DNA from 3 places in the Brevibacillus sp. JB24b genome. Region 3 is predicted to be linked to each of the others. Evidence: riboswitches for the same ligand, from Rfam matches in the RefSeq annotation. Region 3 holds a riboswitch; each other region holds the start of a gene.
What was found. Region 3 has a riboswitch for cobalamin ahead of ACQV1I_RS01415 (hypothetical protein). Riboswitches for the same ligand answer to the same signal wherever they lie in the genome.
Positions count from the first base shown of each region.

Region 1 (8,189 bases), 2.9 Mb from region 3:
CAGTTTGCAAGAAGAGTTAGTTGCCAGTTTTGCAAGTTACTCCTGCTTCCTTCCATTTTTGCCCAATCATCAAGAGTATTCGGCTGTGTTCCTGCCTCCATAAGCCATGCTGCCGCCACTAAGAAACGCAAGGTGTCGACGCATTGTAGGGCATAGTACATTTCTTCTCTCATTACCCTGCGGTAAGTTTCGTGAACATAAGCAAAAACTTGGATCGCGATATTTCAATGTCTTCGGTGGTCGGTGTATATAATAATTGCATGGACTGCTCCAGAATGTTCGTCATCATTCCATCCGTATCATGGATAATCCGTATATTTTGTAACCAGATGGAGGGCTGCATTTCTTCTGTTTGATAATAAAAGGAGTCCACCATTATAAAAGAACAAAAATGTGCAACACTGTAATTTGCTAACGGGTCATCCTCATAAAATAAAACGTTCCCCCAGTTTTTCGCTCGTTGCTTCTTGTTTGCCCGATACTCTTCAAAAAACTCATCTTTGACGATAATGGAAGATCAATGTCGGAATACAGATCGGTATTTTGGTTTCCAATTGAACCTCCATAAAATACGGACAGTATATTTGGATCGTTTAACAAATCCAGCTCTATTTTTTTCATGATGCTTTGACGGTGCTTGGGAAGCAGTAAGTCTCTTTGTTTATGCTTAGTTTCAAATCCCACACATAATGAAATCAGTCCTTTTTTAGTTTTGTGCTACCAATTAGGCTTTGTATTTCAGCCATATGTCAAGCGGAGACCATCCAAATCCGGTACAAGAAACATCCTTCCATTAGCCCCCAATCATGCTCACTTATAGGGAGCTCCTTTTTTCTTTTACCCATAAGTTTTTCCTATATGTAGATAGAGACCCCTGAAAGACGCTTGCCAACAGGTTCTTAGCAAAACAACCAATGTCGACCCATAATGTGTTCAAGCTGAACCGGAATTCCGAAAAAACGGGATAAAAGCTCGGGAACAAGCATGTCATTAGTCCGACCAGAATCAAAAATGCTCCCATCTTTGAGCAAGAGCGTATGCGTGAAACAAGGTAAGATCTCTTCAATATGATGGGTAACGTAGATAATGGTAGGGGCATTAGGTTGTTTAGTAAGTGTATCAACGTATTGTAATAATTGTTCGCAAGCTATGAAATCAAGACCTGTTGTAGGTTCATCTAAAATCAACAACCGCGGGGATGCCATTAGGGCACGAGCTAATAAAATGCGTTGTCGTTCACCCTGTGACAAAACCTGATAGGTACGGTGCTGTAAATGAGTACAACCAAATTGTTCTAATAAGGCCTTTGCCTGCTCTACTTCACCTTGAATCGTCGGTTCGTATAGGCTTAGAGAAGCGTGTTTACCAGATAATACAATATCTATGGCGGTATCACTTCCTCGTAGCTGTTGTTGCAGAGAACTACTAACAAGACCAATTTCTTTACGTAACTGCCGCAAGTCATAGGTACCAAATTTTTTTCCAAGAACCTCAATTTCTCCAGACGTAGGCCAAAGATAGCCGTTTAGGAGTTGTAGGATGGTAGATTTACCTGATCCATTTAAACCTAGTAGACACCAATGCTCTCCAGAATGAATGTCCCAGCTTATCTCTTTGAGAATAGGTGTATCGCCACGTTTCCAGCAGATCTTGTATAAGGTAAGGATTTGTTCAGCTTGCACGAACAGGCTCTCTCCTTTTTCGTCATTTTAAACATTGTACTAATTTTCTGTCTCATTTATTAATCTAGAAATGAAAGGACATGAGTGGAAAATCGTTTAATCATGCGTTTTGCAAAGAAGGATGCAAGGCAATAACACGAATAAAAATCATGTTTATATAAAAAATGTTCGGGTTTAATCTTGATTATTCAAAAAGTGATGTTATAATCAATAGGGTTTGTAATTTCCTAACATTTTCAAGGGGGCAACTTCTATGAATTATGATGTTATCATTGTCGGAGCTGGTCCAGCAGGAATTTTTACGGCTTATGAATTGATTCATAAAAAACCGGATTTACAGATCCTGTTGATTGAAAAAGGGCACAATATTTACTCGCGTCGCTGTCCCATCCTTGAGAAAAAAATCAGTAAATGTCCGCCTCCAGCAGGTCGAAAGGATTATAGTGGGTGTTTGCCAGCTTGCTCTATTACCAATGGATTTGGGGGAGCAGGGGCTTATTCAGATGGAAAATTCAACATCACGACAGAATTTGGCGGCTGGATGACTGATTATTTAGCACCTTCTGAAGTACTCGAACTGATAAAATATGTAGATGAAATAAACTTAAAACTCGGAGCAACACCCCATATTACTGATCCAACTACGGATGCGGTCCGTGATATAGAACGTAAGGGGCAAGCAGTTGGACTTAAACTATTACGTGCTAATGTTCGTCATTTAGGCACAGAGCAAAATTTAGAAATTTTGAAGAGGATCTACGAAGAGCTAGAACCACAAATGAAGATGATCTTCAAACAGGAAGTGGAAGATATCATTGTTGAGAAAACAGACAATGGGAAAGAAATTCGCGGGATTACCTGTAAAAAGGGTCAGGAGTATCGGGCAAATAAAATAGTTATTACTCCTGGCCGAGACGGTTCACAATGGTTCGGTGAGATATTGAAAAAGCAGGGCTTACGGTTGATTAACAATCAAGTAGATGTGGGAGTTCGCGTAGAAACCACCAACGTGGTGATGGAGGAAATCAATAAGCATCTATATGAAGGGAAATTTTTATTTAAGTCTTCTACGGATCAAATTGTGCGTAGTTTTTGTTCCAATCCAAGCGGTCATGTTGTCGTAGAGAATCACAGCGGGGTTATGGCGGCTAATGGTCACGCATATAAAGATGAGAAGCTTGGTTCGCCTAACACGAACTTTGCCTTGCTTGTGTCTCATGTATTTACTGAGCCATTTGATAAGCCGAACGAATACGCTAAAGAGGTATCACGACGTGCTAATGATCTATCCAACGGTTCGGTGATTGTACAACGCTTTGGTGATATAAAACGCGGTCGTCGTTCCACAGATAAGCGACTGAAAGAGGGATTTATTGAACCAACGTTAAAAGAAGCTGTTCCAGGTGATCTCGGATTAGTATTACCTTATAATACGATGAAAAGCCTAATTGAAATGGTGGAGGCACTTGATCATGTTACGCCAGGTATTGCCAGCGAACACACCCTGTTTTATGGAGTAGAAGCGAAATTCTATTCAGCACGCCCACATTTGAACCTCCACTTTGAAACGGAAATTATTGGTTTATACGCTGGTGGTGATGGAGCAGGTTTAACACGTGGACTCGCGCAGGCAGGGGCATGTGGAGTTCATATCGCTCGGGGAATTTTACGTCAGCTATCTTAAAATATGGAAGAATACAACTACATTTTGTCACAACAGTATGATTGTCAAGTCCATTTCTTGTGCTATAATGTTTTCAAATGGGTCACACCTCATTTACTTAATTAAATTTATAGTTTTAGGTGATGGAAGTTTGGTGTAAATCCAACGCGGTCCCGCCACTGTGATAGACTGTTTTTTAGTCTTAAGTCAGGTCTTTTACCTAAAAACTATTGAAAGGCTAACCATTTCGAGGCGAAGGTGGTTAGTCCATGTCTAGTGATGTTTCCCGCCTCGCTAGACTTTTTTAATGGAGAAAGGAGCGAATATGTTAAAAAAGGTTTGTCAAATCGCCTTACTTGTTGCACTTGCAATGGTAAGTGTAATAGGTTGTTCAAAAAATGAAGTAGCACAAAACACAGCAGCAGAAGAAAAGGTTGAAAACAAGGTCGTTGTACAGGGTTCAACTGATCAGGGTAAAACAAAAGATGCTGAAAAAACGATTCAATTCAAAGGGGATCAAACCTTGTATGAGTTGATGAAAACCAAATTTAAAGTGGAAGACGATAATGGATTTATTACGTCAATTGAAATTGAAAAACAAAATGGAGCAGAGAAAAAGTATAGGCTGTACGAAGTGAACGGAGCACCCACGGTGTTTTTAATTTCGGACTAGCACCACTTTTACTCCTTTGTTACACAAATTGACAAATCAACATTTTGATAAGTCTTGACAAACAGAACAGGCACAATGTAGTGCTTGACGAATCTTATCAAACCTTTGATGCAAAAGGTTTTTATACACAAAGACGTGTATAGTGTTTTTAAAAATAACAACCAATACATAGTTGACTATATGATAAATATAGTAGTACAGTATTGATAGAAAACAGAATACAGGTTACACAAAGACGTGTTACTTATGTAGATAGCAAAGAGGCTTTTAAAGGGAATATTCCCTTCTAAAAAGCCTCTTTTTTTATTTCAAATGGAGGTGTCAGCATGGATAAGGTAAGTTTTAAAACAGACATTTACATGGGACAAGGTGCTTTGAATCGTCTACAGGATCTGAAAGGGAAACGGATTTTTATTGTCACCGACCCTTTCATGGTTCAATCGGGAATGATTCAACAAGTCATTAACCAAATTGATGAAAGTAATAAGCACATGGTTTTTAGCGACATCGTTCCAGATCCACCAATCGAAGTTGTTGTGAGTGGGATGAAAGCACTCAGTGAGTTTGAAACTGATACGATTGTTGCACTTGGAGGAGGCTCCGCTATTGATGCCGCGAAAGCAATGAAATATTTTACGAAACAAGTGTCCGCACAACAAGATATTCCTTTCATTGCTATTCCGACAACAAGTGGAACGGGTTCAGAAGTAACCGCATTTTCAGTCATAAGTGACCAACAAAAAAATATTAAGTATCCACTTGTGTCGAATGATATGACTCCTGAAGAAGCTATTTTAGACCCAGAGCTAGTAAAAAGTGTCCCTGATTTTATTACAGCCGATACGGGAATGGATGTTTTGACGCATGCCATCGAGGCGTTTGTGTCTACAAAAGCAAATGATATTTCTGATGCTCTTGCGGAAAAGGCGATGAAGCTTGTCTTTGAATATTTAGTAAGAGCATACAAGGATGGTAATGATTTAGAAGCACGTGAAAAAATGCACAATGCTTCATGCCTTGCAGGAATGGCCTTTAATGTTACATCACTAGGCCTCAATCACGGAATTGCCCATGTAGCTGGAGCTAAGTTCCACATTCCTCATGGCCGCATGAATTCCTTACTGCTTCCACATGTCATCGAATTCAATGCGAATTGTGGAACAGGGTATGGCGAAGTTGAAAATCAAAAAACAGCTAAGAGATACGCTGCTATTGCAAAAAGCTTAGGTCTACCAGCAAGCAATACGAGAAGTGGGGTACGTAGCTTAATTAATGCGATCAAGCAATTACAAAAACAATTAAAAATGCCAACAAATTTGCGGGATTGTGGTATCGAGTATAAGCTGCTAGAAGAAATGAGAAATGCGATTGCAGAAGGGGCGCTAAAGGATGGATGTACAATAACAAATCCACGTGTGCCAACGGAAGAAGACGTTATTGGAATTTTGAACAAAATGTTTCAGTAGCGAATATTTTGTCGAAATTCGTCTAATGAAGTATTGACATCGTTTACAAGTTCAAATATAGTGAAATTAACACAATGACGTGTTAAGAATTTTAATTGAGAGCGAAGAGGCTCCTTAAAAATTGCCATGTGTATTTTTTAAGGGGCCTTTATGTGTTTTTAAAGTTTTTTCAAGCAGATGGGATGAGGTTTATGAGCCAAAACAATGAGAAACAACGTGTTATTCAAGAGTATGTACCGGGTAAACAGGTCACACTAGCTCATATCATAGCTAATCCGAATCCAGATATTTATAAAAAGCTAGGATTAAGTAGTGATACGAAGGATGCAATTGGTATTTTAACCATTACCCCAAGTGAAGCATCGATTATCGCTGCTGATATAGCAACGAAAGCTGCTGGCGTACTTATTGGTTTTGTGGATCGTTTCAGTGGATCAGTGGTGGTTACAGGCGATGTATCCTCTGTGGAGTCCGCATTAAATGAAGTGTTGCTTGGCTTACAAGATATTTTAGGATTTTCAGCTACGAAGATAACGAGAACGTAGTTATGAAGAAAATCATTTTAACAGGAAATACAGGATGTGGTAAGACCACTTTATGCCAGCGACTTCACGGACATGTGATCGCCTATAAGAAAACACAAGCCATTGAAACTTTCGACCAAGCCATTGATACACCTGGGGAATGTATAGAAAATAGAGGTTTATATAGAATGTTGCTTGTGACAAGTGTCGATGCGGATGTCATTGGCCTTGTGCAAGATTGCACAAACGAGGATTGTTATTTTCCACCCTCTTTTGGCTGTGTATTTGCGAAACCAGTTATTGGTATCATCACAAAAGTAGACATTGCCAAAAATGCGGAGGACGTGAGAAAAGCTAGGGAATACTTACTAGCAGCGGGTGCTTCGCAAATTTTCGAGATCTCCTCTACTGAAAACATAGGTATAGAAGAGCTACAGAACTACTTAAATGATGATGAATAAGATTTGAGAAGTATTTATTTTTCTTAGACAATGAGGTGTGGTACCCATGAATGGAAAAATTGTAGTAGTCGATGACGAGCCTATTACAAGAATGGATATTCGTGAGATTTTAAAAGAAGCGAACTACAATGTAGTAGGGGAAGCTTCAGACGGTTTTGAGGCCATTGAGTTATGTAAAAAGCATTTGCCTGATCTAGTGATTATGGATATTCAGATGCCTATCCTAGATGGATTAAAAGCGGGAAAAAGAATCCTTTCGGAGCAATTAGCTGGTGGCGTCGTTCTGTTGACAGCCTTTAGTGATAAAGAAAGTATTGAAAAGGCTTCTAGTATTGGTGCTTTGGGTTATCTAGTGAAACCACTTGATGAAAAATCTTTCATACCAATGGTTGAAGTTACCATCGCCAAAGGAAAAGAATTTCGTAAGCTAGAAAAAAACTATACAAAGGTCTCTCAAAAGCTAGAGGAACGAATTGCAATTGAGAAGGCAAAAGGGATTTTGATGAAAGAAAATGGTTTTTCTGAAGAAGAAGCGTATCAGACCATTCGTAAATTGAGTATGGATAAAAGATGTCCTATGATTGAAATCGCTACCACAATCGTGATCTCTTATGATTAGAGAAACCATTACGCAGTTGTGTAAAAAACATACTCATTTATCAGACGCTGAGATTCAGAAAATCATTGAAGTAGCCCATTCTAATGAATTATTTGATTTGCAGGAGGGAAGGGACCTTTTTATTGATGTCCTTTCGAAACTGACAAACGAAGCTATTGTTGTCTACCATCAAACTCATGGGATAGCGCAATCTTTGTATCAATGTCCTGTTGTTGGCGAAGTTGCTTTAAGGGAAAATGAGCCTGGTGTACTCCGGACGTTAGAAACAGGAGTTATGTCAGTAGGACTTGTTGCAAAAACCCAAGAGAACCAATTGGTTCGACAAACGGTATATCCAATTCATCTAGATGGAAAAGTCATTGCTGTACTTATCTATGAAAAAGATGTAAGTGAAAACATCAATGCTAATTTTAAAGTAACCAAAAACGATTCCCAATACGAAGATATAGCATCTACCGTAACAGCTATGATCAGATTTAATGAATCCGTTATCAATCAGCTTGATGACGCTATATTAATCTTTGATAAAGATGGTTTTTTAAAACTGAAGAATAGCAAAGCGGATAGACAATATAAAAATTTGGGGTATTTAGAAGATATACAGGGTCTACATTACGATAACCTGTCTTTAGATCAAACTTTGTTTGTAGAAGTAATGAGGGAATTTGACGAGACAAACCTAAGTCAATTCCAGAAAGATGTACATGTTGCTAAGTATTTCTTTCAAGTAAAAAGATTGTTGATTGATGAGCGTGACTTGCGTTTAGTCGTTATTTTACATGACGTAACGGAAATTAAAGATAAAGAAGCTGAAATTATCTCAAAATCTGTGGCTATCCGTGAGATTCATCATCGTGTTAAAAATAATTTGCAAACGGTAGCTTCCTTACTGCGTATCCAATCTAGACAATGTGAAAGTGAAGAAGCAAAGAAATGTCTGAATGAGAGTGTAAGCAGAGTACTAGCTATCGCTGCCACTCACGAGCTACTCTCTACACAAATAGAAGCTAACGTAGATTTACTTGAAGTTATCGAGCTAATCGCAGCTAATATTCAACGTTGCTTTGTTAATTGTAAGAAGATAGATATACGTATAGAAGC
Region 1 covers NZ_JBNVQV010000001.1:3,166,208-3,174,396, reverse strand. The annotation lists gene ACQV1I_RS14845 (hypothetical protein) at 1-173, opposite strand, end outside; gene ACQV1I_RS14840 (ABC transporter ATP-binding protein) at 900-1,682, opposite strand; gene ACQV1I_RS14835 (NAD(P)/FAD-dependent oxidoreductase) at 1,936-3,366, shown strand; adenosylcobalamin (AdoCbl) riboswitch at 3,464-3,616, shown strand; gene ACQV1I_RS14830 (DUF4430 domain-containing protein) at 3,671-4,018, shown strand; gene ACQV1I_RS14825 (1-propanol dehydrogenase PduQ) at 4,345-5,484, shown strand; gene ACQV1I_RS14820 (BMC domain-containing protein) at 5,676-6,029, shown strand; gene ACQV1I_RS14815 (EutP/PduV family microcompartment system protein) at 6,032-6,469, shown strand; gene ACQV1I_RS14810 (ANTAR domain-containing response regulator) at 6,516-7,088, shown strand; gene ACQV1I_RS14805 (sensor histidine kinase) at 7,084-8,189, shown strand, end outside.
Region 1: linked by a shared signal. The riboswitch ahead of ACQV1I_RS14830 (DUF4430 domain-containing protein) and the one ahead of ACQV1I_RS01415 (hypothetical protein) in region 3 are both predicted to bind cobalamin.

Region 2 (8,189 bases), 2.7 Mb from region 3:
ATTGTGCCAGCTTGTCATAAACGCCAAAACCAGTCAGAAGAACAGAAATAACGATTAGAACAGCAGAGGTCGGATTTCCAGCGCTTTTTTCATCAAAGTGAAAAAAGTGAATGAAAAAGGTTTGAATAACTTGTCCTAATAAACAAATCAAACCACCAACCCAAAAAGCTCGAATCGTATTTTTAAGCACAGGTCGGGGCGGTTCTAACGCTTTTGCAAATGCTTGGTATTCGATTTGGGTTGCCGTTAATTTTTTGTTTTTTGTAGCCATCTTTAACTCCTTTATTAATGTAGTCAAAGTTAATTTGGAATACAAAGCCAGTTTTTATACCTTACTTTCATATATAAAAAACCACAAAGTAACACAACCTAAATGAGACAGAAGGTATTAGAAGTTCTAGGGAGGGTATTTATGCCTGAATTCTGGGAGATTGTTTTTAGATCAATTGTTACGCTTTTTACATTATTGTTCTTGACGCGATTAATGGGAAAACGTCAAATTGCCCAAGCCACTTTTTTTGAATATATTGTGGGTGTCACAATTGGTTCTATTGCGGGATTCATTTCTGCTGACGTTGATGATAGGTTTATGAATGGGTTTGTTAGTATGATCATTTGGGCCCTTGTACCGTTTCTTTTCAGTTATCTATCGGTCAAAAGTAAGACAGTGAGCGATATGGTTGAAGGAAATGCTCGTGTGTTGATCCAAGATGGTAAGATTATGGAGGACAATCTCAAGAAGGAGAATTATACAGGTGAGGAATTGTTAGAACAATTACGCCTAAAAAATGTATTCTCGATAGCTGATGTTGAGTATGCGCTATTAGAACAAAATGGTCAGATTAGTGTTCTGCTAAAAAAAGAAAATCAACCACTTACTTCCAAAGATCTGAATATCCAAGGTGCTCCAAGTAGAGAACCTCAGACGGTCATTTTGGATGGAAATATTATGCTAGAGCCGTTGGCAACCACAGGTTTATCAAAAAGATGGCTTGAAACAACTTTAGATAAGATGGGCATCGTCTTAGATAACGTTTATATCGGACAAGTAGATAGTTACGGGCAATTGAATGTAGATTTATATGATGATCAAATTACGGTACCGGTGCCACAAGAGAAACCATTGACATTGTCCACGCTAAAAAAATGTCAGGCCGATTTGGAGACTTTTTCTCTTGAAACGAAAAATGATGTGGCTAAAAAGGAATATGAGCAGGGTGCTCTACGCTTAAAACAAATGATAGAAGGGGTAAAATCCTTTTTACAAAGCTAAAAAGGGTTACGATATGGACGCTTTGAATAGAAATATAGGAGGCCGAGTATAAAATCGGTTGCAACTTGCTTGAAAGGTAAGCTATCCTTAATTGGATGGCTTTTTTGCTTTCTATACATATAATTTAGAGATAAAAAAATAAGTGTTAAAGATATGAGAAATCTAGGAATTACGATAATAAATTAATAACATAATTAACTTTATGTAAACAAATAATGATCTGAATACTACCAAACTACAAACATTACGTAAATATTTTACAAAGTTCTTACAAACATATCACAAATTCACCATTACCTTGCCATGTTCCACCAAATCGTGTTACACTCACAAACAATTACAACATTTTTATATCCATGTTACGGTGTTTGATTTAAGGATCAGACTTAAAAGGGAAGTTCGGTGAAAACCCGATGCGGTCCCGCCACTGTATATGAGGAGCTACATCCGATACACCACTGTTCACTTTTACAGAGAATGGGAAGGGAGGATGATTGCGACGATCCATGAGCCAGGAGACCTGCCGTAAGATGTAACACTCCCACGAGGATGGGCAGGTGTTTGGGTAGGTCGTGTGGTGATATTATACATACGCCTATAAGGAATTGGTTTGTCCAAAAACCCAAGCATCTGTCTCCTTTTGGAGCGGATGCTTTTTTGTTTCAAATCTCAGAATAATAAAATGTTAATGGGACGTACAGGTCCAACTCGGTGCTACCTGCACCTGAAGCTTGGGTGATCACCAAGCTTCTTATTTCAAATTATGCTTTTGTTTACTTTGCATTACACAGGGGGGAGAAGCATGCAACAAACCGCCACGACAGCCCCAACGTCAGTTAACAGCATCGGTACACATTATACAAAAAACTGGATAGCGAAATTGATTGGAAGCGGCGTGGTTTTATTTTTATCTATGACGGTGGCAATCATGCTGGGACCAGTGCAAATTGACCCAGTTACCGTTTGGAAGGTAATAGGTTCACATGTTCCTTTTGTCCAAAACTGGATAGTAACTGATGTACCTAACGCTCAAATGCATATTGTTTGGGATATTCGAATGCCACGTGTTTTATTATCTGCGATTGTAGGTGCCGGCTTGTCTATTGTTGGGATCGCCATTCAGGCATTGATTCGTAATCCTTTAGCTGATCCCTATATCCTAGGAGTATCATCGGGGGCATCGGTGGGGGCAACAGCAGTGTTGTTATTTGGTAGTTTGGGGGTATTTGGTTCGTATGCGCTTTCTTTAGCGGCTTTTTTAGGCGCTCTAGCTTCGATTGTATTGGTGTTTCTTTTGTCGCTGGTAGGTGGGAGAGTGCAATTAATACGTCTGTTGTTAGCTGGAATAGCTGTTTCTATTATGTTGTCAGCGCTTACTAGTTTTTTTATTATGCTGGCACCGAGAGCTGAAAGTCTTTCAAGTGTTCTGTACTGGATGATGGGGAGCTTCACTCGTGCCAAGTGGGAGTCACTTGTATTGCCAACTATTGCGGTAATTGCTTTCTTTCTATTTTTATGGATGAATGCACGCAACCTAAATTTGTTGATATTGGGGGAAGAAACCTCTACGCTGTTGGGTTTACATCCAGAAAATATGCGTAAGATCCTACTGATTACGATTTCCCTTGTTACAGGTTTACTGGTTGCTGTAAGCGGTAGCATTGGCTTTGTTGGTTTAATGTTACCCCATATCTTTCGGTTGTGGGTGGGGTCTGATCATAGGAGGCTAATTCCTCTTTGTGCCTGTGGAGGGGCGATTTTTATGGTCTGGGCAGATGTATTAGCAAGGTTGATCATTGCACCTGAGGAATTACCGATCGGAATAGTCACAGCGCTTTGCGGCGGTCCATTTTTTATCTGGTTACTACGTCGTAGGGCGTACACGTTTGGAGGAAGCTGATGTGACCGTAAAATTGGGCGTGGACAAGCATGTAGAGTTAAAGCAAGTAGGCTATGAGACCCAAGGGACATGTATTTTGCAACAGATAGATTTACACGTACAAAAAGGAGAATTCGTTGGCTTACTTGGTCCAAATGGTAGTGGTAAATCTACTCTTCTTAAGCAAGTATATCGAACCCTTTCACCCACGACAGGCAGTATCTTCCTACTTGAAAAAGAACTTGGACGATACCAGCAGAAGCAATTAGCAAAAGAACTGAGCGCAGTGGTACAAGAAACACAAATTCAATTTGATTTTAATGTATACGAACTTGTACTGATGGGACGTTCTCCACACAAGAGTATGTGGGAAAATGAGAATAAGCATGATATAGCCTTAGTGGATCAGGCTCTAGCTCAAGTTGGCTTACAGAGCATGGGTGACCGGAGTTATTTGAGTTTATCTGGTGGAGAAAAGCAGCGTGTTTTATTGGCTAGAGCTATTGTGCAAGAGACCGATCTTTTATTGCTAGATGAACCAACTAATCATTTGGACATTCATCATCAATTGGGGATGCTACAGTTGCTAAAACAACAGCAAAAAAGTGTACTGGCTGCCTTACATGATCTCAATTTGGCTGCTATGTTCTGTGATCGTCTCTATATGCTAGAAAAAGGGGTTATCGTTTGCTCAGGAACTCCTCAAGAAGTGCTTCGACCTGAAATTTTAGAACGAGTGTACAAGATTCAAACGGAAGTAACCGTTCATCCCATTACAGGCAGAGTGAACATTAATTATATGATACCAGACCATGTTTGTAGTTGAATAAATGAAAAGGTAGGAAAACAAGATGAACAACGTAAATAGGCAAAGTTCCAGTATGAAGAAACAGGGCCTTTTGCATAGAGGTCAAAAGATGATGATTACGATGTTTGCAGGGCTTACGTTAGTAGTCAGCGGCTGTGGAAATGGGGCCACTCCCCAAGCAGCTTCCACTAACTCTCAACCAGCTGCTGAGAAGATGCAAATTAAAAATGGAGAACATACCTTAACATTTGAACAAGCTCCTAAGCGAGTAGTGAGCATGAATCAGCACGTTACTGAAATGCTTCTAGCATTAGGTGTTGAAGAGGTAATGGTTGGTACCGCTTATCCTGACGATGAAGTCTTGCCCGAATATAAGGCAAAATATGATCAAATCAAACTTTTGTCTAAGCAGTACCCTTCATTAGAAGTCTTTTTAAGTGTAGAACCTGACTTCGTAATCGGTAGAAGCTCTGCCTTTACAGCTAAAGGGATTGGCAGTGTTGAGGAGCTACAAAAAATTGGTATCCCAGCTTATACCATTACAGGAACGGTATCTAAGCATCCGACGGTCGATGAAGTCTATGAGGATATGATACAGCTGGGTAAGATTCTACAGGTGGAAGATCGTGCTAAGGACATTGTTGCTAAAATGAAAACAGACATCCAATCTATTCAGCAAAAGATAGGAACCATAGACAAGCCAGTCAAGGTTTTGGTCTTTGACAGTGTTAATTCAGGTCTATATACAACAGGAAATTCATTAGAAACTCGTCTAATAGAGATGGCCGGTGGACAAAACGTATTTGGTGATTTGGAAAAGTCATGGAGTGAAGTGAGCTGGGAGGAAGCAATTAAACGTGCTCCTGATGTTATTGTAATCAATGATTATGATAAACCAAGTGCAGAGGAAAAGATTAAATACTTATTAGAAAATAAAGCACTTTCCGATATACCTGCTATCAAGAATAAGCGATTTGTTAGCTTGCCACTCTCTGATGTATTTGAAGGTGTTCGAAATGTGCGAGCGGTAGAAATACTTGCAAAAGGATTTTATCCAGAGAAATTTTAATACACTGTCGCACAAGTAGTTCAAAGGTAAGCATATGTTGGGATATGGTTGATTATTTTATCTGGAGCATGCGCTTTTTTTATTGACATAATAGGAGGAAATTCTTTAGTTGTACGTTATAAATAAAAACGCAGTTATCCCTGCAACCTTTTTGTAACCAAATCGGTCAGAGATTGTGCATAGGTACATTCATATGGATTGATACCATTTGCACCAGGATTTGTGTGGGAGGATTCAGTTCAACAGATTCTTTGCAAGGAGTCATGTAAGGAAGAAATGAAGTATCCATCTTCCTTATTTTACCTCCACCTGTATTTATACTGACGAGGTAAATAACTAGATTCAAGACACATTGATAAAAACAAGCTAACAAACCATTTCACAGCAACAAGCGAAAAGTTGTTTTATAACGTCAAATAACGATGATTTGAATAAAGGCCAACTACTTTCCTTTTTGAAGAAGGAATCTGTTAGATGAAATCCTCCCATACACTTTAACCGCCATGCTGCCACCACAGCTATGGCGGTTTTTTTATGAGGCTCAATTCAACTATTTATGCCCTTTCGTTGGGAGAAGGGAAGGTAAATTCGCCTTAACAGGATACTGATTCCGTATGCTAATTAACTCCGATACCGTAATCATTTCATATCCGCGTTTTTTTAGCTCCGGCAAAATTATTTTCAATGCATCTACGGTTTGTTGACGATCACCACCGTGGTCGTGGAATAAAATGATATCTCCATTTCGTACATTTCTCAGCACTTTGTTGACGATCTTTTGTACCCCGGGATTCGTCCAATCTTTTGTATCTTGATGCCAGGACCACATGACAACCAAGTATCCCATATCTTTTGCTGCACCCACAATTTTTTCATTATAACTACCACCAGGTGGACGAAATAGAGTAGGTACTACCCCTGTTGTTTTTTGAATAATGGATTGAGCAGATTCCAATTCAGTTTTTATTCGTTGTTTTGAAAGGCGTCTCATATCTGGATGGGTGAGTGTATGATTTGCCAGCTCGTGATGTTGCTGTACCATCTGTTTTGCCAGCTTGGGATTTTTTTGAACACGGGTACCGACCGTAAAAAAGGTGGATTTAACCCCATATTTCTTTAATAGCTCTAAGATTTGAGGGGTGTAGGACTCGTTTGGTCCGTCATCAAAGGTTAGGGCAATTGCTTTCTTTTCTGTAGGCAAGTCCCAAATGGCTTCTCCACGTTTTTCATAATAATCGCGGTTTTTTTGTCGGATCGTTACCTCAAAGGCGAGGGGACGCCCGATGAGTAGCTTTTTCTCAACAGAAAGCGGCGTTATTTGCTTTGCATAAAGGGTATCAGACCAAGCTTGTGAAGCCAGTAGGCCTATAACAAGTAGCAGGCAGAATGTATAGCTGATTTTACGTAGCATGAAGGGCTCCTTTCGATCCGCTTTTCCTTCTTGAACCTTCTCAAGAAATTCTTACACACATGCTAGTATGCACTTTTTTTTATCAAAGCATGAGATATAGGCGGAAAGAGGATGGGAAGAAAAAAGCCCTGCTAGTAAGCAGAGCTTTTGGAACATTTTCTTATTTATAGTCACCTAATAGATAATTATAGAAGGGAGCATCTACATAAAAGGGATAGGAAGTTATGTTTACCTTAGGATCAATCTTCTTAAAACCAGCAACTACTTGAGCCGATTTATCGTTTAACGAGAAGGATTGGGCCATGTAATTGTCTTTTTCCATATAGTTATTGGTAATCTGTTTATAGCCCTTCATTTCATTCATGGAGAAGTAGAGGGGCTGCCACCAAGATGAGATAATCAATCCCGATTGATCTTCCTTGTCTTTTTTTGCATAAGAGTGAATGATCTTATCAAAGGCTTCTTTATCAGCAACAGATGTGAATTCAAAACTGATATCGTATTCTTTGGAGTAGGCGATGTATTTTCCGTTATCAATCTTTACTACTTGATAGTCAGGAGTGATGACAGGCTGACCCCATTCGGCTAAATAGATAAAAGCAGAGGTTTTTGGCTCCAGTTGTACTTTTGCTATCAATCCTTCACTTTTTAACAATCCGATCAGTTGAATGGCATGCGTTATGTCGCTATGGCCATAGGTGAGCGAAAGAGTCGGGTCAAAACGTGGAGAGAATCGCTTATCTTTGAGATTATAGCCTGTGACGATATCTTGTTTAAGTGTTTCATCTACGATTTTTTGTAATTCTTCCGCTTTGATTAGACTGGTGGTTTTCCAAGAATGATAAACCTTACCATAAATATCTTCATCGCTTGTTAGACCAAGAAAATGCTTATATTCACCTTTATATTCCAGAACTTTTCCGATCAACAAAGCTGCTATTTCAGGAGAAACAGCTTGATTTTTGATAACGGTTTGAGCAATAGATTCCGGGAGTAGCTTTGTATCGATTGCTACGGCAATTTCTTGCGCTACCTTAATAGGAAGCTGCCCCGTTTTAAACGTGAGGGAGGCAGAAGCAAAGGCTTTTTTTACTTTAGCCTCCGGATACGTATAGGCTAACTCTTTAAGACCAGCAGCGCGAACTGCATAAGAGACGGCATCTTGTGTTGCTAAGGATTCGTTTGGTTTCAAAGTTGTGGAATTGATGATCCCTTGTTCTTGCAGAGCAGGAACAGCTTGTGCTAGAGTAGAACCCGCTTTTGCATCTGTAATTGAAATTTTGCTTTCTTTGGATGGTTGCAAAGCAAGTATTGTCGTTAGTGCTTGTAGATAATCAGCTTGAGTTACCTGTTTTTGAAAGGTGAGCTGATAATTGGTTTGTAAGAATTGAGCATATTCATTGGAATGAAGGGTAGCAACTGAAGAAGATGCTCCCTGAGACGCAAGCAGTAAAGTCTCCTGAGCATAAACAGAGGAAGACGTTGTTAAAACGCTTAAAGCTAAGACAAAAGCTAGTCCAGACTTTTTCATTGGATGCAGGGTTCGTTTCATGTTTGTTTGGCCTCCCAATTAGATAAATTTTAACTGAACTAAACTTTTTTGCAGAAAAAGGTTTAGTTTGCTACCTATTAGTAAATTCCATAAAATTACAATATAAAAACGTTTTATATCCATATTATAAAGGGATAGAAGAGTTTTTTAAAAGGATTATTTTTTTGGAATGTAAGTAAAATACATTAAAATTTCTG
Region 2 covers NZ_JBNVQV010000001.1:2,990,321-2,998,509, reverse strand. The annotation lists gene spoVAC (stage V sporulation protein AC) at 1-271, opposite strand, end outside; gene ACQV1I_RS14075 (DUF421 domain-containing protein) at 413-1,273, shown strand; cobalamin riboswitch at 1,619-1,815, shown strand; gene ACQV1I_RS14070 (FecCD family ABC transporter permease) at 2,076-3,173, shown strand; gene ACQV1I_RS14065 (ABC transporter ATP-binding protein) at 3,175-3,978, shown strand; gene ACQV1I_RS14060 (ABC transporter substrate-binding protein) at 4,070-5,029, shown strand; gene ACQV1I_RS14055 (polysaccharide deacetylase family protein) at 5,580-6,440, opposite strand; gene ACQV1I_RS14050 (hypothetical protein) at 6,601-7,992, opposite strand.
Region 2: linked by a shared signal. The riboswitch ahead of ACQV1I_RS14070 (FecCD family ABC transporter permease) and the one ahead of ACQV1I_RS01415 (hypothetical protein) in region 3 are both predicted to bind cobalamin.

Region 3 (8,189 bases):
CTAATACTGGTAAATTAGTTGCCCGTATCAATTCCTTTGCCCGTTGAGCTATCTCAGTAGACGTGACGATTCCTAGGTCTGGCAAACCACAACTAGCTGTATAAGCTGCACCGGATAAATAGAGCGCTGAAAATCCTACCTGCTTCGCCATAAGAGCAGCCATCGCATCGTGCGCGCCGGGAATTTGCAAAAGATCAGGAGCATTCATTAGCTCCCTGAATTTCATTGCTAATTCAGCTTGAGATGACGGCGGATCTACAATCCAAGCCATGGTGTTTCCCCCCTCTCTACATTAGAAACAATTCGATAAATTCGGTAACCGCCATGCTGCTCAATCTTTCTGAATCCATGCAAGCTTCTTTTATTTTACTGACCTGCTTTTGTGAATAATGAGTCCCCACATTTTCAACAAATTTCTCGATAATTTTAGGGATGGCTTCTACCCTGCGGAAGCGGTGACCTAATGGATATTCGCATTCCACCTTTTCTGAAAAAGTGCCATCTTTATACTGCACCTGAACAGCATTTGAGATCGAGCGCTTACTCGGTTCTAAATAATCAATACTGTACTGTTTATTTTCAACGACCACCATCTTGTCTCGTAACAAATCGATTCTTGAATCAGATGCCACTATATCTTCATAATGATCCGCTTTAATATCACCAAACAGTAATCCGATAGCCGTAATATATTGCAAGCAATGATCTCGATCTGCCGGATTATTCAATGGACCTACCTTATCAATGATCCGAATAGCTGATTCATGTGTTGTAATTTGAATGCTGTCAATCTCATCAAAACGATCCATTACTTCCGGATGAAGCTTGATTGCGCATTCTGCCGCCGTTTGGGCATGAAATTCGGCTGGATAGGAGACTTTGAACAGCACGTTCTCCATTACATATGAATCCAGTGGTCGAGCCAGCTTTATCCTCTGTTTATTAAATAATACATCCTGAAATCCCCAGTTCGGTGCAGTAAGAGCTGTTGGATATCCCATCTCTCCCTTCAGGGCCATCATAGCTAGCTGAACACCTCTGCTAGTTGCATCGCCGGCAGCCCAAGATTTACGCGATCCTGTATTAGGAGCGTGCCTATATGTCCGTAAACTACTATTATCAAGCCAAGCATTTGATAATGCGTTGTTTATTTCCTCACGAGTTCCCCCAAGCATCTGTGACACAACTGCTGTTGTTGCAATTTTGACAAACAATACATGATCAAGACCAACCCGGTTTAAGCTGTTTTCTAATGCTAGTACCCCTTGAATTTCATGTGCTTTAATCATCGCTTCCAGCACATTATACATAGTCAGCGGTTGTTTCCCCTCCGAGATACGCACACGGCTACTATAATCTGCAACAGCTAAAATTCCGCCCAAATTATCTGATGGATGTCCCCACTCTGCTGCTAACCATGTGTCATTGTAATCAAGCCAACGAATGATGCAACCGATATTAAAGGCTCCTCTTACTGGATCAAGAACAAATGATGTACCTGGTACCCTACATCCATTTGGAACAACTGTCCCAGGAACAACGGGTCCCAGTAGCTTTGTGCAATCTGGATAGTTTAATGCCAAAATTCCACATCCGAGTGTATCCAATAAAACATATCTGGCAGTCTCAAATGCTTCCAATCTCGTAATCCTTTTATGTAAAACATAATCTGTAATTTGCTCGATCAGCTCATCTGTTTTGTTTATCTCCCTATTTTTTAACAAAGTATCCTTCCCTTTCCATTTAAAATTATTTATCATGGTACATGATGTTGGTCAGAACATCATATAGGCGATGCTGGCTCACACATAAATTCCCAACCCTACTTCAAAGAACATGCCGCTCGCCTACATATTTTACACGTGGCCGAAATAGACGATTTTGTGCATGCTGTTCAAGTACATGTGCGCAAATCCCTACTGTTCTCGCAGCGAAAAAGATAGGCGTATACAATGGAATGGGAATCCCAAGCATCCAGTACACAGGTGCTGCATAATAGTCCAAATTCGGATAGAGTCCCTTTTCCCTCTCCATAATCCTCTCCCCCGCTTCACACATGCGGTATAAAAGATCGTCCCCCCTTACCTGACATAGCTGTTGTAATGCCCCTTTCATCATTGTTGCTCTAGGGTCCATTTTTTTCATATATACCCGGTGACCAAATCCCATGATCTTTTCTTTGTTCGATAGCTTGGTTTGTAGTAACTCCTCCAACCTGGAAATTGTTCCTGCCTCTAGCAATAAGTGCATGACAGCTTCATTTGCTCCCCCATGAAGGTTACCCTTTAAGGAAGCCACCGCCCCTGTCAATGCTCCGTACAAATCCGATTGCGTGGAAGCAATGACCCTTGCCGTAAACGTGGAATTTGGCATCTCATGCTCGCTGTACAAAAGCAGGGATAGATCAAAGATTTTTTCCTCAATCGGTGACGGCTTTTTTCCAGTGACCATATAGAAGAAGTTAGCACTAAACGGTAGAGCCTTGTCGGGTTGGATCGGTTCCTTTTTTGTCAGAATCCGATAGCTATTTGCCACAATACTAGGAACTTGACCCAATAATTGATAAGCACGCTCTTTATTAACAAGCAGGGAGCGATCATCAATCGCATGATCATACCCTCCAAGAACGGAGATGCCTGTTCGTAGACCGTCCATAGCATGCGTTTGCTCAGGCAACAGCTTTAACACCTCAAGTACCGCAGCAGGCAGTTCATATCGTTGAATCATGCTAGCTTCGAGAATTTTTTTCTCTTCCTCATCTGGAAGACGCCCCTCCAGTAAAAGATGAATAACATCAACATAGCTATAGGATTTAGAAAGCTCAATCAGATCGTAACCCCGTATCACGATTTCCTCTTGTATGGTATCAAGGTAGGAAATACTTGTTTCTGTAGCCACAACACCGTCTAGTCCAGGAGAAAATTTTTCAAGACCATTCATTTTTCTTCCTCCATTCCAAATAACTGTTCTTTGGTTAGCTTGTAGGCTTTTTCAAGGTTGCGATAGTAATCTGTTTTTACTTCTTCGGTAACTTCTTGTTGTTTTATTTCATTTCCTAAAAGAACATAAATGACCTCTAACGTAGTAGGACTTTCTATACTTAGATTGTTCATGATTGTTGTGTTGAAATAATTCGTAAAATACCCTACTGTCCCAAACAAAAAATCCCTCCTAGACCCCCAAGCATCCCACACGCAAAAAAACAACTTCCTGAAAGAAAGTTGTTGTTAATGGGCGAAAAACTCAAATAAACATGTAAAAATCAGAAATACCACATGTTTAATCGCTCGCACTTAACACCTCCTATCCTCGTAGGAACTGATGTGTGCTAAAACAGGCAGGTCTCCTGGCTCATGATCATCGCGATTCGAACCTTCCCATTTTCACTACAATGAAAACAGTGGTATTTTCGAACAGCTCCCAATTACAGTTGCGGGACAGCGTCGGATTCTAACCGATCTTCCCTATTAAGCAGATAAAAAAACATTATCTACACCTGTTTCTACACATATTTGATTTTCAGCTTAAACATAACAAATAGTCTAAAAAATTACAATTATTAATTTTAAATCTCTAGTGACTTTATTGCTTTGATATTGTTATGTTGAACTTTTTGTACATGTATATACTGTCTCTAAACAAAAAATAACCTAGTAGCAGTAAGTTAATGTTCTGTTTAGGAATAAATCGAACGAATTTGCAATCATTACGCTTTACATTCTAAAAACAGGATGAAATACCAATATATTGAATAAGGTATCCACCTGCCTTATAATCAAAATCAATACCATAATTAGGTAAATGAAGGAGGGTATTACTTGAAGAGTAAACAAATTTCGAGCAAGAAGATGTGGTGGTATGGCATAAGCATCGCTGTTGTTGCACTATTACTCATCCTTAGTTGGGCCGTTATCCGTAACTGGAACATTATTAACGTGCTGAATAAGGATAAACTTAGCTTTAATTTCCAAAGTATGGACAATATTTTTCCAAGTCGATCGATAAAAACGTCACAGCCTGTCTTCCGATTTGAAACATTACAAAAAGAATTACCTCAGACTTATACATACAAAGATAAAGCATTATCTGTTGAAGACTTTCTACAACGAACTCAGACGAATGGATTATTGGTTCTCAAGGACGATAAGATCGTTACGGAATTCTATCGAAATGGTGTGAATGACCAAACAAGGTTTACTTCTTGGTCAGTGGCTAAGTCATTTATCTCTGCTCTAGTAGGGATCGCTATTGATGAAGGATTAATTAAAAATGTAAATGATCCAATCACTCACTATGTACCAGAATTAAAGGGTAGTGGCTACGATGGAGTACCAATTAAGGATATTTTGCGAATGGCTTCTGGGGTTACCTTTGATGAAACCTATGACGCCACCTTTTCAGATATAAACATGATGATGTATAAAACATTTCTACTAGATACATCGGTGAATGATTATGCATTAGGGCTAAAATCTCAACGTCCATCCGGGACTTTTCAGCATTATATTAGTATCAATACACAAGTTCTCGGCATGTTGATTAGTAAAGTCACAGGTAATCCCCCCTCCTACTATTTGCAGGAAAAAATATGGGGCCCTCTTGGAATGGAATCCGATGCTTATTGGAGTACTGATCGCCGCGGCACAGAGCTATCCTTTATGGGTCTAAACGCAACTATTAGAGATTATGCTAGGTTTGGAAGCTTATATCTTCATGAAGGAAACTGGAATGGAAAGCAAATCATTTCAAAAAAGTGGGTGCAAGAATCCACACAGGTAGAAAGTCCTCAATCTGATCACGATCCTAAGGGAGTTTTAAACTACCAATATCAATGGTGGGAGGCTGATCCTTCAGACGGTGCCTACAGCGCTATTGGGGTCTATGGACAATTCATCTATGTTAATCCAAAGGCCAAAGTAGTAATCGTCAAAACCAGTGCTGATCCTGATTACGGTAGAGCTGATTATCATGATGAAAATTTTGCTATGTTCCGTTCTATCGCGGAGCATTTCAAGAAATAAACGCCATTTGTTTCCTCAATACTACTAGCTCGGTTTCTCTACTAGCTGGTTTCTTTGTACCCAATCTCTTGTAACAATGTGATTGAAGATAATCCACAACTATAAATAAGACACTCTTTTCTCTTACATGCGAAAAGAGTGTCTCTAGTTTGTCTACCAGCTACTTTGTTTCACGATGAAGGGTGTATTTTTTTAGACGAGGGGAATATTTCTTTAGCTCTAGACGTTCGGGGTTGTTTCTTTTATTTTTTGTCGTAATGTAGGTACGATCTCCAGATTCAGTGCATTGCAAGGTAACCGTTACTCTCATTTGTCAAATCCTCCTGATCATGTATATTTACTATTCATTGCTAATTAGTGACTCAACAATCACATCACTTGTTGGCAATGGATCTCTCAAGGTATTCCAGTCTGCAATTAGCTCTTCATTTGTTAAAAGACAAGCATCTAAAGATCGGATGATATCACCTTTTTCTAACTTAATCCCGATACATACAATTTCATTCATACGATCTCCGAACTGAGGGTCCCACGTTTCTGCCCATTCAGGGTCTTCCGCTAGTATGAACTGCTTCTCTTCTTCGGGTAAAGCCGATACCCAATAGCCCGTTGACTCCAATTGAATAGATGAACCTGCCTGACTAATTGTTAAAGCTATGTCATTTCGTGTAGCAATCCAGAGGAAGCCTTTTGCTCTCACCACATCCTCTGGCCAATCCTGTAGCCATTTATATAATCTCTCAGGGTGAAACGGAATTCTTCGACGATATACAAAAGAGGATATTCCATATTCTTCTGTTTCTGGAGTATGACTTGGCTTTTGTAATTCTTGTAACCATCCAGCAGACTGACTCGCTTTTTCAAAATCAAAAAGCCCTGTATTCATAATCTCTTTTGGATCAACCTTGCCATAAGAGCTTCGGATGCATTTTGCCGTTGGTTGAAGCTTTCGAAGAATCTGCTCCAAATGCAGTAAATCCTTTTCACTAACCATGTCACATTTATTTACGATTAAAACATCACAAAACTCGATTTGGTCAATCAACAAATCGACTATCTCACGCGTGTCTTCCTCATCCACTGCATGGCCACGCTCCACTAGGCTTTCTCCCGAAGAAAAATCATGCCAAAAACGATTCGCATCCACTACAGTCACCATTGTATCCAGCCGACAAATACTAGAAAGGTCTATCCCCTTTTCTTCATCTACATACGTGAAGGTTTGTGCTACTGGTAGCGGCTCTCCTATTCCGGTGGATTCAATCAGGATATAATCATAGCGATCTTCATTCACTAACCGTTCTACCTCTACTAATAAATCCTCACGTAACGTACAGCAAATACAACCATTAGACAGCTCAACAACCTTCTCGTCTGTTCTGGAAATCCCGCCACCATTCTTTATAAGATTAGAATCGATATTCACCTCGCTCAGATCGTTTACAATGACTGCTACACGAAGGCCCTCTCGATTGTTTAAAACATGATTCAAAATGGAAGTCTTTCCCGCTCCAAGATACCCACTTAAAACAGTGACGGGAACTCGTTTTTCACTCATATGTAAGTACCCTTCTTTCGTACAGGTATATAAGATGATAGAAATCATACCCAGAATTAAATCGTAACGATTACGATTTAATAAACATACTACTGCACGTACACACACAAGTCAACACAAATAATAATCATTACGATTTGCATAAGATATATTATTAGTCTAAAACTCATAGTAAATGGGAGTCTCCTCTACTATTTTCGGCTACTGTAATTTCTCTCAAACAAGAATTGGAGGTCTGACTCTATTCGCTATTCACATGAAGTCAACTACTCACCACTTACCTAGCGCTCGAAGTAGAAGACCTTCATCTGAAATGTAAAAAAACCCGTAACAACAAGACTTTGTTGTTACAGGCTTAAAAAGAATAGCGTTGATTTTAAGACACTAGATCAATCTATTTACTTTTTTTCTTCGGTAAACCAATCATTATAGATGGCTATTTAACAGATGAGATAGATTTCTCTTACATAGTCAGACTCACAGAAGTAGCCTTACTTACCTTAATTAAGTCAGTTGCATTCATAAAAATCTGCAATCCTCTTTTACCAGCACTAATGCTAATCAGACTAAATCTAAGAGCTGACTCATCAATATAGAGCGGATAATTTTTTTTAGTACCTAGAGGTGAGCAACCACCCCGTATATATCCTGTTAATTCTAGTATCTCTTTCATTGGCACCATTTCTACCTTCTTATTCTTGCTAGCAGCTGCCATTAATTTTAAGTGAAGCTCCTTATGGGCAGGAATACAAGCCATGATAACCCCCGTCTTATCACCACGAAGTACTAGGGTTTTAAAAACCTGCTCTACTTGTAAATCAACCTGCTGAGCAGCATGTTTCGCATTTAAATGCTCCTCATCCCATTCGTACTCATGCACCGTATAGGGAACCTTATGTTTATCTAGCAAACGACACGCATTTGTTTTACTGCTCATATCATTACACTTCCTTATAAGGGTTACCCTTATTATAACTCATCTAAGAACTTCTTCTTATTCTATTTGCCTTTGGTGTTACCTCGATCTCTCCGTAAAAAATAGGCTTTACCTATACTTTTGTTCCATATATCATTTCTATTTATCACTTTCTTGCTATCAAAATCCACTGTAATCCTATAGCAATCACTAAAATACCACCTGTGAGATATGGCAAAGTCATCGGGGTCATTCCTTGTTCTAACAATATTCCATTTGTCATCGTCCCAATTGAGCCGGCCAGATAATTGATAGAGCTTAAAAGAGCAATTGAAATAGTAGCATGCTCAGGGCTGATTTCGACTAGTGTTTTTTGTAGTGTTGCTAAGGATGCCCAGCCACTAGCCCCCCACAGCATCAAGACGATTGCGAATATTACTGCCAGATAATGGACGCTTCCCATTAGTATGAAAGATATAAGCATCAGGATTAATAAGTACATCAGGATAACTCTAGGTCTCTTATAAAAATCCATAAGATAACCAATGATAAAGCTCCCCGCAATACCACCAATTCCCCACATCCAAATAAAAACAATCGATTTCTCAAATCCATAAGCGCCAATAATAAGATCTAAATATGTATATAAGCCTAAACTACAAAAGCTCAGTATCATGGTTATTGTCATGACGAG
Region 3 covers NZ_JBNVQV010000001.1:257,358-265,546, reverse strand. The annotation lists gene prpB (methylisocitrate lyase) at 1-271, opposite strand, end outside; gene prpD (2-methylcitrate dehydratase) at 288-1,724, opposite strand; gene mmgD (citrate synthase) at 1,828-2,940, opposite strand; gene ACQV1I_RS01415 (hypothetical protein) at 2,937-3,161, opposite strand; cobalamin riboswitch at 3,320-3,515, opposite strand; gene ACQV1I_RS01410 (serine hydrolase domain-containing protein) at 3,819-5,021, shown strand; gene rpmG (50S ribosomal protein L33) at 5,182-5,331, opposite strand; gene ACQV1I_RS01400 (GTP-binding protein) at 5,362-6,579, opposite strand; gene ybaK (Cys-tRNA(Pro) deacylase) at 7,043-7,516, opposite strand; gene ACQV1I_RS01390 (MFS transporter) at 7,662-8,189, opposite strand, start outside.